3 regions of the Bradyrhizobium sp. T-12 genome follow, and region 3 is predicted to be linked to each of the others. Evidence: predicted binding sites of a transcription regulator. Region 3 holds the regulator's gene; each other region holds the start of a gene.
What was found. The regulator LexA, encoded in region 3, represses DNA repair genes until DNA is damaged. The targets are predictions, from matches to a motif close to TGTTCNNNNTGTGTTCNG.
Positions count from the first base shown of each region.

Region 1: the regulator LexA is predicted to act here: its motif matches at 3,507-3,524, upstream of AC0WRY_RS32445 (DNA recombination protein RmuC).
Region 2: the regulator LexA is predicted to act here: its motif matches at 2,373-2,390, upstream of AC0WRY_RS16705 (single-stranded DNA-binding protein).

Region 1 is NZ_CM177756.1:6,787,227-6,792,162, forward strand. It holds gene dapE (succinyl-diaminopimelate desuccinylase) at 1-979, shown strand, start outside; gene truA (tRNA pseudouridine(38-40) synthase TruA) at 1,055-1,792, opposite strand; gene fmt (methionyl-tRNA formyltransferase) at 1,799-2,722, opposite strand; gene def (peptide deformylase) at 2,860-3,384, opposite strand; gene AC0WRY_RS32445 (DNA recombination protein RmuC) at 3,555-4,751, shown strand; gene AC0WRY_RS32450 (GIY-YIG nuclease family protein) at 4,926-4,936, shown strand, end outside.
Region 2 is NZ_CM177756.1:3,557,711-3,562,646, forward strand. It holds gene uvrA (excinuclease ABC subunit UvrA) at 1-969, opposite strand, end outside; gene AC0WRY_RS16700 (outer membrane protein) at 1,272-1,964, opposite strand; gene AC0WRY_RS16705 (single-stranded DNA-binding protein) at 2,545-3,042, shown strand; gene gyrA (DNA gyrase subunit A) at 3,397-4,936, shown strand, end outside.
Region 3 is NZ_CM177756.1:3,445,051-3,449,986, reverse strand. It holds gene AC0WRY_RS16170 (alpha-hydroxy acid oxidase) at 1-503, shown strand, start outside; gene AC0WRY_RS16165 (HAD-IA family hydrolase) at 513-1,142, shown strand; gene AC0WRY_RS16160 (hypothetical protein) at 1,313-1,519, shown strand; gene AC0WRY_RS16155 (molybdopterin molybdotransferase MoeA) at 1,721-2,932, shown strand; gene lexA (transcriptional repressor LexA) at 3,108-3,809, shown strand; gene AC0WRY_RS16145 (hypothetical protein) at 4,317-4,751, shown strand; gene AC0WRY_RS16140 (ComEC/Rec2 family competence protein) at 4,759-4,936, opposite strand, start outside.

The DNA.
Region 1 (4,936 bases), 3.3 Mb from region 3:
CCCGCACATCACCTTTGCCGGCCACACCGACGTGGTGCCGCCGGGCGATGAGAGCGCATGGAGCGTCGGCGCGTTCTCCGGCGAAGTGAAGGACGGCGTCCTGCACGGCCGCGGCGCGGTCGACATGAAGGGCGGCATCGCCTGCTCGGTCGCGGCGGTGCTGGAGCATCTGGCCGCCAACGGCGGCAAGCCGCGCGCCGACGGGGCGGGCTCGATCTCGTTCCTGATCACCGGCGACGAGGAAGACGTCTCGATCAACGGCACCATCAAGCTGCTGAAGTGGGCGGCAGAGCGCGGCGAGAAATTCGATCATTGCGTGCTGGGCGAGCCCTCCAATGTCGAGACGCTCGGCGACACCATCAAGGTCGGCCGCCGCGGCTCGCAATCCGGCACGCTCTATGTCGACGGCGTGCAGGGCCACGTCGCCTATCCGCATCGCGCCTCCAATCCGGTGCCGGATATTTCGCGGCTGATCGTCGCCATCAGCGACGAGCCGCTCGACCATGGCAGCGCGCAGTTCCAGGCGTCCAATCTCGAATTCACCTCGGTCGACGTCGGCAACAAGGCCAACAACGTGATTCCGGGCGAAGCCCGCGCCAAATTCAACATCCGCTACAACGACAACCACACCCAGGCGAGCTTGCGCGAACTGGTCGAGACGCGCCTCACCAAGGCCTGCGGCAACCGCATCAAGGCCCGCATCGTCTGGGAGCCCTCGAACTCCAACGTGTTCGTGACCAAGCCCGGCCCGTTCACCGATCTCGCGGTGTCCGCGATCGAGGAAGTGACCGGGCGCAAGCCGGAGCTGTCGACGTCAGGCGGCACGTCGGATGCGCGTTTCATTTCGAGCTACTGCCCGGTGATCGAGTTCGGCCTGGTCGGCCAGACCATGCACCAGGTCGACGAGCGCGTGCCGGTCGCCGATCTGGAGAAGCTGACGAAGGTCTATCGCGGGATTTTGACGCGGTATTTTGGGTAGGCCCCTATATCGCCCAGCCCTCCGCCGTCATGCCCGGGCTTGTCCCGGGCATAACGTCCGTGGCGGTATCAGGCCCTAATAATCCACCTTCATCAGATACAGCCCGTCCGGCGGCGCGACGATGCCGCATGCGGCGCGGTTGCGGGCTTCAAGTGCTGCGGAGAGATCATCCGCGGTCCAGCGGCCCTCGCCGACCCAGACCAGCGAGCCCACCATCGAGCGCACCTGGCTGTGCAGGAACGAGCGCGCGGAGGTAACGATGATGATCTCGCGGCCATCACGCGTCACGTCGAGCTGGTCGAGCGTTTTCTCCGGCGACTTGGCCTGGCATTCGGTGTCGCGAAACGTCGTGAAATCGTGCTTGCCGAGCAAGCGTTGCGCCGCCGCATGCATCGCGTCGGCATCGAGCTTGCGCGGCACGCGCCAGGCGTGGCCGATGTCGAGGGCGAGATTGGCGCGGGTGTTGATGACGCGGTAGCGGTAGTGGCGCTTCACGGCGGAAAAGCGCGCCTCGAAACTATCAGGCACGACCTCGGCCTCCAGCACCGCGATCGGATGCGGCCGCAGATGCGCATTGAGCCCGTCGCGAAAACGGCCCGGCGGAAATGATTTGTCGACATCGACATGCGCGACCTGGCCACGCGCATGCACGCCGGCATCGGTACGGCCGGCGCCGTGCACGCGCAAATCCGCACCGGTCATCGCCTTCACGGCCGCCTCCAGCGCGCCTTGCACCGAGGGCAGCGTGTCCTGGATCTGCCAGCCGAAGAACGGCGCGCCGTCATATTCGATGGTGAGCTTGTAGCGGGGCATCGCTGACTAGTTGAACCTCGCTCCCGCCTTCAACGGCGTGCCGCGCAAAAAGTCCGCGGCCTGCATCCGGCCCTTGCCTTCGCGCTGCAGCTCGATGATGCGGATCGCGCCTTCGCCGCAGGCGATGGTGAGCTGATCGTCGAGCACCGCGCCCGGTTCGCCAGAGTCTTGTCCCAGCTCGCAGCGCAGGATCTTGACGCGCGAATTCTCCAGCTCCGCCCAGGCGCCGGGGAACGGCGACAGGCCGTGGATGTGACGCAGCACCTCGCGCGCCGGCTTGCTCCAGTCGATCCGCGCCTCGGCCTTGTCGATCTTGGCGGCGTAGGTGACGCCGTCCTCGCTCTGCTTCCTGAGCTGGAGCCCGCCGCGGGCGAGCGCGGCCATCGCGCGCACCATGAGATCGGCGCCTAACCGCGACAGGCGATCATGCAGATCGAGCGCAGTCATGCTGTCGGTGATGGCAAGCCGCTCGGCCATGGCGACGTCGCCGGTATCCAAGCCGACATCCATCTTCATCACCATGACGCCGCTCTCGGCATCGCCGGCCATGATCGCGCGGTTGATCGGCGCCGCGCCACGCCAGCGCGGCAGCAGCGAGGCGTGCAGATTGTAGCAGCCGAGCTTCGGCGCATCGAGGATCGCCTGCGGCAGGATCATGCCGTAGGCGACGACGACAGCGGCATCAGCCTCGAACGCGCTGAATTCGGCAAGTGCCTCTTCGGTCTTCAACGTCTTCGGCGTCAGCACGGGCACGCCGAGCTTTCGCGCGGCTTCCTCGACCGGGGTCGGCTGCAATTGCAGGCCGCGCCGCCCGCCCGGCTTCGGCGCGCGGGTATAGACGGCTGCGATCTCGTGGCCGTGCGCGACGAGCTCGAGCAGCGTCGGCACGGAGAAATCGGGCGTGCCCATGAAGATCAGGCGAAGGGGCATGTGGCTGCGTTCGGGTGAGAGTTCTGGTTCTCCGTCATGCCCGGGCTTGTCCCGGGCATCCGCGTTCTTGGCCGAGAAGGAAGCAAGGCGTGGACGGCCGGGTCAAGCCCGGCCATGACGGCTGGAGACGTGTCGCTTTATTCCGCTCGCTTGGCGGCTTTCTCGAACTTCTTCATCACGCGGTCGCGCTTGAGCTTCGACAGATAGTCGACGAACAGGACGCCGTTGAGATGATCGATCTCGTGCTGGATGCAGGTGGCGTAAAGGCCTTCGGCGTCCTCCTCGTGCACCTTGCCGTCGAGATCGGTGAAGCGCACGCGCACTTTCGCGGGGCGTTCGACCTCCTCGTAATATTCGGGGATCGAGAGGCAGCCTTCCTCATAAACCGACAGCTCCTCGGACGAGGCGATGATCTCGGGGTTGATGAAGACGCGCGGCAGCGGCTTGGTCTCGCCGTTCTCGTCGCGCTTGGCAAGGTCCATGGTGATCAGCCGCAGCGGCTGCGCGATCTGGATCGCGGCCAGGCCGATGCCGGGCGCGTCGTACATGGTCTCGAACATGTCGTCGGCAAGCTTGCGGATCTCCGAGGTGACCTTCTCGATCGGCTTGGAGACCAGACGCAGCTGCTTGTCGGGCAGGATGATGATTTCTCTGAGGGCCATGGCCGCGATTTAAGCCCCAGGCCGGATGCGGTCAATGCGGCCAGGAACCCTGTTAACCCCTCGCTAACCATAAAGCTTCGTCTTTTGTTAACCATAAAAATTAGGGGAGCATTAACCGCCTACGTTCTCCCTTCGTTCGCTAATGCCCGGCGAATCGGCTACAAGGCGCCATGAACGAGATCATTTTCATGCTGGGCGAATGGCCGGTGCGCACCATCGATGCGCTGATCGGCTTCGGGGCCCTCGTCCTCATCCTGCTGGTGGCCATCGCAATCGTCATCGCGCGGTCCGGCCGGCGCGGCGCGGAACTCGCGATGGCACATGCGATCCGGGCTGACGAGCTCGAGGAGCGCTTGAGCGAGGTGCTGCGCGCCCAGAGCGAGTCTTCCGGCCGGGTCGACGCCATGACCCAGGCGCTGGCGGGACGCCAGGCCGAGATGGCGCGGGCGGTCAACGAGCGGCTGGATTCGGTGACCCATCGCGTCGGCCAGTCCATGGAACATTCGACCCGCAACACTATGGAGAGCCTGCGCGCATTGCACGAGCGGCTCGGCATCATCGACAGCGCGCACAAGAACCTCACCGATCTCACCACGCAGGTGACGACCTTGCGCGACGTTCTCGCCAACAAGCAGTCGCGCGGCGCCTTCGGCCAGGCGCGGATGGAGGCGATCGTCCAGGACGGCCTTCCCAAGGGGGCCTACGAGTTCCAGTTCACGCTCTCGACCGGCAAGCGGCCCGACTGTGTCGTGTTCCTGCCGGACCAGCGCCCGCTCTGCATCGACGCGAAATTCCCGCTGGAGGCGATGACGGCGCTGCACGACGCCCGCACCGACGAGGAGAAGCGCGTTGCCACGCAGCGGCTGCGCGGCGACGTGATGAAGCATGTCAGCGACATCGCCGAAAAATATCTCGTTACCGGCGAGACCCAGGAGATGGCGCTGATGTTCGTGCCGTCGGAATCGGTCTACGCCGAGATCCATGACGGCTTCGACGACGTGATCCAGAAGGCCTACCGCGCCCGCGTCGTGCTGGTGTCGCCCTCGCTGCTGATGCTGGCGATCCAGGTGATGCAGCAGATCATGAAGGACGCGCGCATGCGCGATGCCGCCGACCAGATCCAGACCGAAGTGATCAAGCTCGGCGACGACCTGGGTCGTCTCAGGGATCGCGTGGTCAAACTGCAGAAGCATTTTTCCGATGCGAACGAGGACGTCCGCCAGATCCTGATCTCCGCCGACAAGATCGAAAAGCGCGCAGGCCGCATCGAGGAGCTCGATTTCAGCAAGAGCGATACTCCGGAAGGACCGCGCCTGGTGGCAGGCGCCGGCGAGCTGTTTCCGCGGAAGCTGCAGGCGGGGGAGTGATCGGGGCGACACTGTCATGCCCCGCGCAGGCGGGGCATCCAGTACGCTGCGGCGGTTATGATTGAATCGAGATGCCGGTGAATCGAGATGCCGGTGATTACTGGATCGTCCGCCTTCGCGGAGGATGACGGCGGTGGAGGCGGTCAAGCGGGTGCACGCCATTACTACGTCTACATTCTCGCGAG
Region 2 (4,936 bases), 110 kb from region 3:
ATGCTGCTCGACGCCGAGGCCGCCGCAGGCCGGGCAGGCGCCATAGGGATTGTTGAAGGAGAACAGTCTGGGCTCGACCTCTGGAATCGTGAAGCCCGAGACCGGGCAGGCGAACTTTTCCGAGAAGAGCATGCGCTCGGGCCCGCTCTTGTCGTGGATCTTGGCGGTCTTCTTTTTCTCCTCGGTGGGAGCCGCCGTGGGGGCGTCGGCGAACTCGACGACGGCAAGGCCCTCGGCGAGCTTCAGCGCGGTCTCAAAGCTCTCGGCGAGGCGCTGGCCGATGTCGGCGCGCACCACGATGCGGTCGACGACGACGTCGATGTCGTGCGGGAATTTCTTGTCCAGCGTCGGCGCTTCCGCAAGCTCATGGAAGGTGCCGTCGATCTTGACGCGTTGAAAGCCCTTCTTGAGCCATTCGGCGAGCTCCTTGCGGTACTCGCCCTTGCGGCCGCGCACGACGGGCGCGAGCAGATAGAGGCGGGTGCCCTCGGGCAGCGCCAGCACGCGGTCGACCATCTGCGAGACGGTCTGGCTCTCGATCGGCAGACCGGTGGCCGGCGAATAGGGCACGCCGACGCGCGCCCACAGCAGGCGCATATAGTCGTAGATCTCGGTGACGGTGCCGACGGTCGAGCGCGGGTTCTTCGATGTCGTCTTCTGCTCGATCGAGATCGCGGGCGACAGGCCGTCGATCTGGTCGACGTCGGGCTTCTGCATCATCTCCAGGAATTGACGCGCATAGGCCGAGAGCGATTCGACGTAGCGGCGCTGGCCCTCGGCGTAGATGGTGTCGAAGGCGAGTGAGGATTTGCCGGAGCCGGAGAGGCCGGTGAACACCACCAGCTTGTCGCGGGGAATCTCGACGTCGATGTTCTTGAGGTTGTGCTCGCGCGCGCCACGGATCGTAATTGCGCGCAGGCTTGAGCCCGCGTTCTGTTGTTGGCGCTTCGCCTTGATCACTTCATCCATCCCGCTGGTCCTCAAGGAATCCAAAGACGCGCGATCGCGCCAATGATGAAGGCGCGCTTCGCCCGGAACCGGGATCGGCGCCGATGGGGTTATCAGCGAACGTAGGAAGAACGCGCGCGGATTTCCAGAGGGAGTTGCGAATCGTCAACGGAATGTTGGCGCGCTGGCGGCATCTGGCAGCAGGCGGGCGCGGAACTGTAGAACGCGGCAGGCGAACGAGCGGGCAAACAACGAGCAAGGGCAAACAAAAAGGCCGGCGCAAGGCCGGCCTTTCGTAACGCGGGTAGCGTTTAAGTCGAAGCTCAGTACTTGGCGACGACCGGGGCGCCGAAGTGATAGTTCACGCCGACCTGCACGGTGTGGAAGTTGAGCGTGCCGGTGGGCAGGGCGCCCGAGAAGTAGGTCTCGCCGCCGAGGCTGCGATAGAGGTACTCGCCCTTGACGGTCCAGTTCGGAGCGAAGAACGCTTCGACGCCCGCACCGACGGTCCAGCCGGAGTGGAACTTGCTGTCGGAGATGGTCACGCCGAGAGCGCTGGCGCTCAGCTTGTTGTCGATCCAGGCATAGCCACCCGTGCCGTAGAACAGCACGTTGTTGACGGCCCAGCCGATACGGCCGCGAACGGTGCCCATCGCATCCGTCTTCGAGCTCAGGGTCGCCGTGGCAACACCGAAGCCGGGGACGAGGACCGGACCGGAGACCGACGCGCTGACGTCAGCCCACGCAGCATCGGCCTCGAGGCCGAACACGACGTTGCCGGTCTGCCAGTTGTAGCCGGCGGTGCCGCCGACGAAGCCGCCCTTCATCTTCGGGTCGCCCGAAGCGTTTTCCCAAGCGCCGCCACCGACGACACCGAGATAGAAGCCGGTCCAGTTGTAGACCGAAGCCATCGGAGCGACCGGAGCCTTGGTGTAGGGGCGCGCCGCGAGATCAGCAGCCGAAGCGGGGGCCGCCAGAGCGAACAAACAGGCCGAAGCCAACAAAACCTTTTTCATTTTCAACTAATCCCAGTCCCAGTTTCTGTTGTTGCCTTCCGCGGACGGAAGGGCAGCGGACTCAACGGCCCAACTGATGCCGTGCTTACACCACTGAAGCCGCAAGTTGTGTATCCGAAAAGCCACAGTGGTCGGAAAGGTGATGGTTACTGACTTATTTAACCCCTGATTCGCGCCCCGCCTGCAGAGGAGGGCGCGATCTGGATCGTTAAATCATTCAAGTATATCAGATAGATATCCGTGCTTGACGAGTGGCGGGCCGCCCGGGGTCATTCAGGCTGATCATGCCGATGTCGCAATTCCGGCGATGCGCTTAGAACGTGTGAGGCTCCAGGCAGAGCGGCCGGGAGGTTCCCGAGCCGGTGAAAGTCAGAGTGCGCGTGGCGCTCTGTTCGACGCCCGGCCAGAAAGAACAAATCTGGAACATAGCGAAGGTCGGTGCTATATGTGGGGATAACCCAGGGGGTGGTGGGCTGAGCGGCGCCTGCAAGCGTATAGGGTCGCCTCAACAGGGCGCAGAGGAACGCGGGCAGCGCGCTCGGCCTTTTGAAATCAGTGGCATTCGGAGTGGAGAGCGGCGATGGCGGGAAGCGTCAACAAGGTCATTCTGGTTGGAAATCTCGGCAAGGATCCTGAGATCCGCCGCACCCAGGACGGGCGGCCGATTGCGAATTTGAGCATCGCCACCTCGGAGACCTGGCGCGACAAGAATACTGGCGAACGCAAGGAGAAGACCGAGTGGCATCGCGTCGTGATCTTCTCGGAGCCGCTTTGCAAGATCGTCGAACAGTATCTGAAGAAGGGCGCCAAGGTTTACATCGAGGGCGCGCTTCAGACCCGCAAGTACACCGACCAGAGCGGTGTCGAGAAGTATTCGACCGAGGTCGTGCTCCAGGGCTTCAACTCGACGCTCACGATGCTCGACGGCCGCAGCGGCGGCGGTGGAGGCGGCAGCTTCGGCGATGAGCCGGGTGGTGATTTCGGCTCGTCAGGACCCGTCAGCAGCGCGCCACGCCGTCCCGTGGCCGCCGGCGGCGGTGGCCGCAACAGTGACATGGACGACGATATCCCGTTCTGAGGACGGTCTGACGATAAGGGGGCGCCGGCAGGTTGGGCCGCGCCTGCCACGTCGTGTCAGCAAACCTTACTAATCGACAGAGCGGGCTCGGGATTTCCGGGCCCGCTCATGTTTGGGTTGAACTCTGACCGCGCCGGGCAAGCAGGCCGAAGAGGTGCGCGCCACCGCGCGATCATTGAGGTGGCCGAGGCGATTTCGAAGAGCCTGTTCCATGCCCATCCGAGACCCTCGTTGCAAGGCCGTAAGCTATTGGAAAAATAAGCGGAAAAAGCGCTTCCCTCGAGCCCGCAAGGGTGGTTATCAGGGCCCCGATGCGCTATATGATTCCCAGATAAAACCTCACCGGATTTCCCCTTGGCTGACGACGACGACAAGCCCGGCGACCAGCCGGCGCAACCCTCGGATATTCGCCCCGTCTCCATCTTCGAGGAGATGAAGAAGTCCTATCTCGACTACGCCATGAGCGTGATCGTGGCGCGGGCGCTGCCTGATGCCCGCGACGGCCTGAAGCCGGTGCACCGCCGCATCCTGTTCTCGATGAACGAGCAGGGGCACACGCCCGACAAGAAGTACGTGAAGTCCGCCCGCGTGGTCGGTGACGTCATCGGTAAATATCATCCGCATGGCGACCAGTCGATCTACGACGCCATGGTCCGGATGGCGCAGGACTTCTCCATGCGCGTGCCGCTGATCGACGGCCAGGGCAATTTCGGCTCGGTCGATGGCGATCCCGCGGCCGCCTATCGTTACACCGAAGCGCGCCTGACCAAGGCGGCGCTGGCCCTGCTGGCCGACATCGACAAGGACACCGTCGACTTCCAGCCGAACTACGACAACAACGAGACCGAACCGTCGGTCTTGCCGGCCAAGTTCCCGAACCTCCTCGTCAACGGCGCCGGCGGCATCGCGGTCGGCATGGCGACCAACATCCCGCCGCACAATCTCGGCGAGGTCATCGACGCCTGCATCGCGCTGATCGACAACCCCGCGCTGACCATCGACGAACTGATCAACATCGTGCCGGGACCGGATTTTCCGACCGGCGGCGTCATCCTTGGGCGGCAAGGCATCCGCTCGGCCTATCACCTCGGCCGCGGCTCGATCGTGATGCGTGGCAAGGTCGCGATCGAGACCATCCGCAAGGAGCGCGAGGCGATCATCGTCACCGAGATTCCCTACCAGGTGAACAAGGCGACGATGGTCGAGCGCATCGCCGAACTGGTCAAGGAAAAGAAGATCGAGGGCATCGGCGACCTGCGCGACGAATCCGACCGCGAAGGCTACCGCGTGGTCATCGAGTTGAAGCGCGACGCCGTGCCGGACGTGGTGCTGAACCAGCTGTACAGGTTCACGCCGCTGCAGACCAGCTTCGGCGTCAACATGGTGGCGCTCGACAGCGGCCGTCCGCGGATCATGCATCTGAAGGACCTGCTGGCCATCTTCGTCGACTTCCGCGAGCGGGTCGTCACGCGGCGCACCAAGTACCTGCTGGCCAAGGCGCGTGATCGCGCCCATATCCTCGTTGGTCTCGCGATCGCGGTCGCCAATATCGACGAGATGATCCGCGTGATCCGGACCTCGCCCGACCCGACCACCGCCCGCGACACCCTGATGTCGCGTGACTGGCCGGCCCGGGACGTCGAGGACATGCTGACGCTGATCGACGATCCGCGCCATCGCATCAGCGCGGATGGCACGATCCGGCTGTCGATGGAACAGGCGAGGGCCATTCTCGACCTGCGCCTTCAGCGCCTGACCGCCCTCGGCCGTGACGAAATCCGCGACGAGCTCGACAAGCTCGCGGGCGAGATCGCCGATTATCTCGACATCCTGCGCTCGCGCGCCCGCGTGCTCGAGATCATCAAGACCGAGCTCGCCGAGGTGAAGGCCGAGT
Region 3 (4,936 bases):
GGCGGACCGTGAAGATGATCAAGGACAAGTTCAATATCCCGCTGATCCTGAAGGGCATCGCCACCGCCGAGGACGCGCTGATCGCGGTCGATCACGGCGTCGAATGGATCTACGTCTCCAATCACGGCGGCCGCCAGCTCGACCATGGCCGCGGTGCCATGCATGTGCTGCCCGAAATCGTCGAGACCGTGAAGGGCCGCGCCAAGATCATGGTCGACGGCGGCATCTGTCGCGGCACCGACATCGTCAAGGCGATCGCGGCAGGGGCAGATCTCGTCGGCATCGGCCGGCTGCAATGCTGGGCGCTGGCGGCGGCCGGCGAAGCCGGCATCACGCGGATGCTGGAGCTGCTCGAAGACGAGGTGCTGCGCTGCCTCGGCCTGCTCGGCGCCACGTCGTTTGCCGAGGTCGACAAATCCTGCCTGCATCCGGCGACCGCCACCAACGCGCCGAGCGTGTTCAGCGCGTTTCCGCTGTTCGACCACGAACCTTATCGGTACTGAGTAAGAGGATTGCAGGTGACATCGCTCTCTCCCGGCAGCGCGGATGCGCTTCTGTTCGATCTCGGGCGCGTGGTGCTCGACATCGACTTTTCCAAGGCGATCGCTTGCTGGGCGGGACATGCCGGCTGCCAGCCCGAAAGCATCGTCGCGCGCTATGTGCGCGACGAGGCCTACCGGCTGCACGAGATGGGCAAGATCAGCGACGAGGATTATTTCGCCTCGCTACGCGCTTCGCTGGGGATCGGCATTTCGGATGCCCAGTTCCTGGAGGGCTGGAACGCGATCTTCGCCGGCGAGATGCCTGATATCGCCGAGTTGTTGCCGCGGGCGGCGAAACAGATGCCGCTCTACGCCTTCTCCAACACTAACCGGCCGCATGTCGATTATTTCTCGAAGGAATATGCCGATCTGCTCGGCCATTTCCGCGAGCTGTACCTGTCATCGAGCATCGGCCTGCGCAAACCGGATGCGGAGGCTTTCGACCATGTCGTCGCCGCGATCGGCGTTCCCGCCGGGCGCATCGTGTTCTTCGACGACCTCGCTGAGAACATCGAGGGCGCGCGAGCCCGCGGCCTGACGGCCGTGCACGTGACCTCGCCGCGCGACGTCGGGAAGGCCTTGAAAGCATTGGGCATCTGACGCCAGCCGCGGGTGCCACCCGGCCTCCCGGCAGCGACATCTTCCGGAACTAAATCTGCTGGAATTTTGGAACCTGATCACTTTGTGTATTTTTATACAGAGTTCCGGGAACGGAATACCGCCCTTCGGACTCTTGAGTCCGTTGGGACTTCTACATCGGACTGATCGACGTGCTGGGCAAAACCTATCTCACCAAGCAAGCCTCTCTCCTGCTTGAATTCGCAAGAAACACCTCGGATTCTGACCTTTCCGCCAAGCTGATCAGCAAGGCCGCCGACCTGAAATCGCAGGCCGATCCGCTCCCCGACAAGGATCAAGGGCCCAAAGCGCCCGACGTCGCATTTGAGATCAGTCCGGACGATCCGGCGGCACGGTGACCGTATCGGTGTTGGCGCTCGTGATTCTCGTCCTTCACGGCGCGCTGTCTCGGCTTCCTGATCATGCCCTGACGAACTTGCACTCCTCCACCACGGAGATCACGCAGGATAGATCATCCCGCGCGCTGCTTTGCCTCGCGCCTGCGGTCGGCTAGAACTCTCGCCGCCCCATTGAACGATGTGCGAGCAGGAGTTTTGCCCGTGGCCCTGATGCCGGTTTCCGACGCCCTTGCCGCGGTGCTGGCAGGTGCAGAGCCGCTGCCTGAACAGATGGTTGCCCTCGACGAGGCCTATCACCGCGTGCTGGCACTTGATGTCGCGGCGCGGCGCACGCAGCCGCCGCAAGCCATGTCGGCGATGGACGGCTATGCGGTGCGCGCGGCCGACGCGGCAGCGATCGATTCCCGGCTGACGGTGATTGGCGAGGTCGCCGCCGGCCGTCCTTTCGCGAGAGCGGTCGGCACCGGCGAAGCCGTGCGGATCTTCACCGGGGGCGTCGTTCCCGACGGTGCGGACGCGGTCGTGATCCAGGAGGACACCGTCGCGGACGGCAACAGCGTCACGATCAAGGAAGCCGCGATCACCGGACGGCACATCCGCCCGGCCGGCGTCGACTTCCGTGAGGGTGACGTCCTCCTCCGCAAGGGCACGCGTCTGACCGAGCGTGACCTCGCGCTCGCTGCCGGAATGAATTACCCGCAGCTCGCCGTCTGCCGCCGTCCCAAGGTCGCGATCCTCGCCACCGGTGACGAACTGGTGATGCCGGGCTCAGCGCCCGGGCACGGCCAGATCGTCTACTCCAACGGCTACGCCCTGCACGCGCTCGCCCGCAGCGAGGGCGCCGAGACCGTCGACCTCGGCGTCGCCGCCGACACGCTGGAGGCCACCACATCAGGCATCCGCCGCGCCCGCGAGAGCGGTGCCGATATCCTGATCACGACCGGCGGCGCGTCGGTCGGCGACCACGACCTGGTCCAGCAGGCACTCAGGGACGAAGGCATCGCGATGGCGTTCTGGAAGATCGCCATGCGGCCGGGCAAGCCGATGATGCACGGGCGGCTCGGCGCCATGCGCGTGATCGGCCTGCCCGGCAATCCCGTGTCGTCCTATGTGTGCGCCTTCCTGTTCATGGTGCCGCTGATTCGCGCCTTGTCGGGCCGCTCGGTGATTCATCATCGTCGCGAACGCGCCGTGCTCGCCTGCGATCTCGGTGCCAACGACCAGCGCGAGGATTACTTGCGCGCGCGCCTCGAGCTGCGCGACGACGGCACGCCGGTCGCGCTTCCCGTCAGCCATCAGGATTCCTCTCTGCTTGCGAATCTTGCTGCGGCACAGGTACTTCTCGTGCGCCCACCGTTCGCACCCAAGGCCGAGGCCGGCAGCCCCTGCGAGGTGCTGCGGCTCCCCGTCTGAGTGCACGGCCACACGCATTCCGCGAACCGCGCTTCGTTCACGGTAAATTAAGCAGTTGCGGAACATGTATCGAACATATAGTGTCCGTTCATGATTTGTTTCGAGGATGTAGCGGCTTATCGCTGAACTCATCGTCTCGGAATCGAACGACATCAACCGGGGGACTTTGGTCGAGATGTTAACGCGCAAACAATACGAGCTTCTGCGGTTCATCAGCGAGCGTTTGAAGGAAAGCGGCGTGCCGCCCTCCTTCGACGAGATGAAGGATGCGCTCGACCTGCGCTCGAAGTCGGGCATCCACCGCCTGATCACCGCGCTCGAGGAGCGCGGCTTCATTCGCCGGCTGCCCAACCGCGCCCGCGCCATCGAAGTGATCAAGCTGCCGGAGCTCCAGGCTGCCGCCGGCGCCCGGCGCGGCTTCACGCCAAGCGTCATCGAGGGCAATCTCGGCAAGATCCGCGCGAGCTCCAGCCCGCCCGTGGACGAGGGCGAGCGGCCCGTTGCGGTGCCCGTGATGGGCCGGATCGCGGCCGGCACGCCGATCGAGGCATTGCAGACCCGCAGCCACACCATCAGCGTGCCGCCCGACATGCTCGGCTCGGGCGAGCATTACGCTCTCGAGGTGCGCGGTGATTCCATGGTCGAGGCCGGTATCCTGGACGGCGACATGGCGCTGATCCAGCGCAACGAGAGCGCCGACACCGGCGACATCGTGGTGGCGCTGATCGACGACGAGGAGGCTACGCTCAAGCGCTTCCGCCGCCGCGGCGCGTCGATCGCGCTCGAGCCTGCCAATGCCGCCTATGAGGTGCGTATCCTGCCGCCGAACCGGGTGAAGATTCAGGGCAAGCTGATTGGGCTTTACCGGAAGTACTGAGTCCGGAAGGACTCAGTCCGAAAGTAGTTTTGGCGCCTGCGTGCGCCTTCGGTCGGCGTCGCCGATCTGAGATTGGAGCGGATGAATGTCCGCTCCGGCTGGATGATCATTCTGGTTCTGCACAGATTATCCGGCCCCTCCTCCACGGCCATCTTCGGCGGACCGCAGCAACATCGCGTCACGGCGTTTCGCGTTCGGAAGACCAGATCGTTTGGGCAGCGGTCGGGGCACGGGGCCGTTGCCGCGCCATCGCATTGCCATGTCCGCAACACCCAATTGCGCAGCGCCGCGATCGCGCCGGCAATGCGAAGTGTCGTGACAGGCGCCGGCGTAATGCACCGCAGCCAGCTTTGTTCCTGGCGAATTCGGGAAAGTTAAAGTGATCGCGGGGTGCGGATCCCAGCCGCAGATTTGCCTACAACCAAGCACAACGTTGGTGTTTAAACTCTGACAGAGGCCTGTGCCTCCGAGAGGCGCGGGTCGCTATCTTCACATGAGGAGCACCCGATGTGTGACTATAGCCTGCATGCCGTCGCGACGCGCCCCGCAGAAGTCGGCGAGACCATCGTCACGACAACCTTCCGCGGCACCTCGACGCGCGGCTTCGCCTCCGAAGCCGACCTCTCCGTTGCGGTCTGCCTGCTGCCGGGAACGGAGCTCGCCTTCGCAGACAACGTCCGTTACGACAACCGCTGGATCTGGACGCGCACCGTCAACTCCCGCGTCGGCAAGTTCGGCAAGATCGATCCGCACATTCCCGATCGCCATCACGATGCGATCGAATTCCCTGATGGCAAATACGTGCTGGTGACTCAGCTCGTCGAAGGCCAGCGCGCAACCGTGCTGCAATTGCCCGTGACCCAACCGGTCGGCGAGCGCGAGCACAAGCCTGAGATCATCGCCGATAGCCGTTCGCCCGTCACACCGCTGCCGCTGGGCTGACCGAGGCTCAGTCCTCCGCCTGAAGATCGGCCTCCGACGGGGTCGCATCCTTGGCGCGCGGAGCCGCCGCCCTCGGCATGAGGGCTCCTTCGAAATCTCCCTCGCCGGCGGCCGCCGGCGACCAGGGACGGTTCGTGCCCCTCGCCCTCACCGCCTGAACTGCAAATCCGTCGCCACGCCGTGTC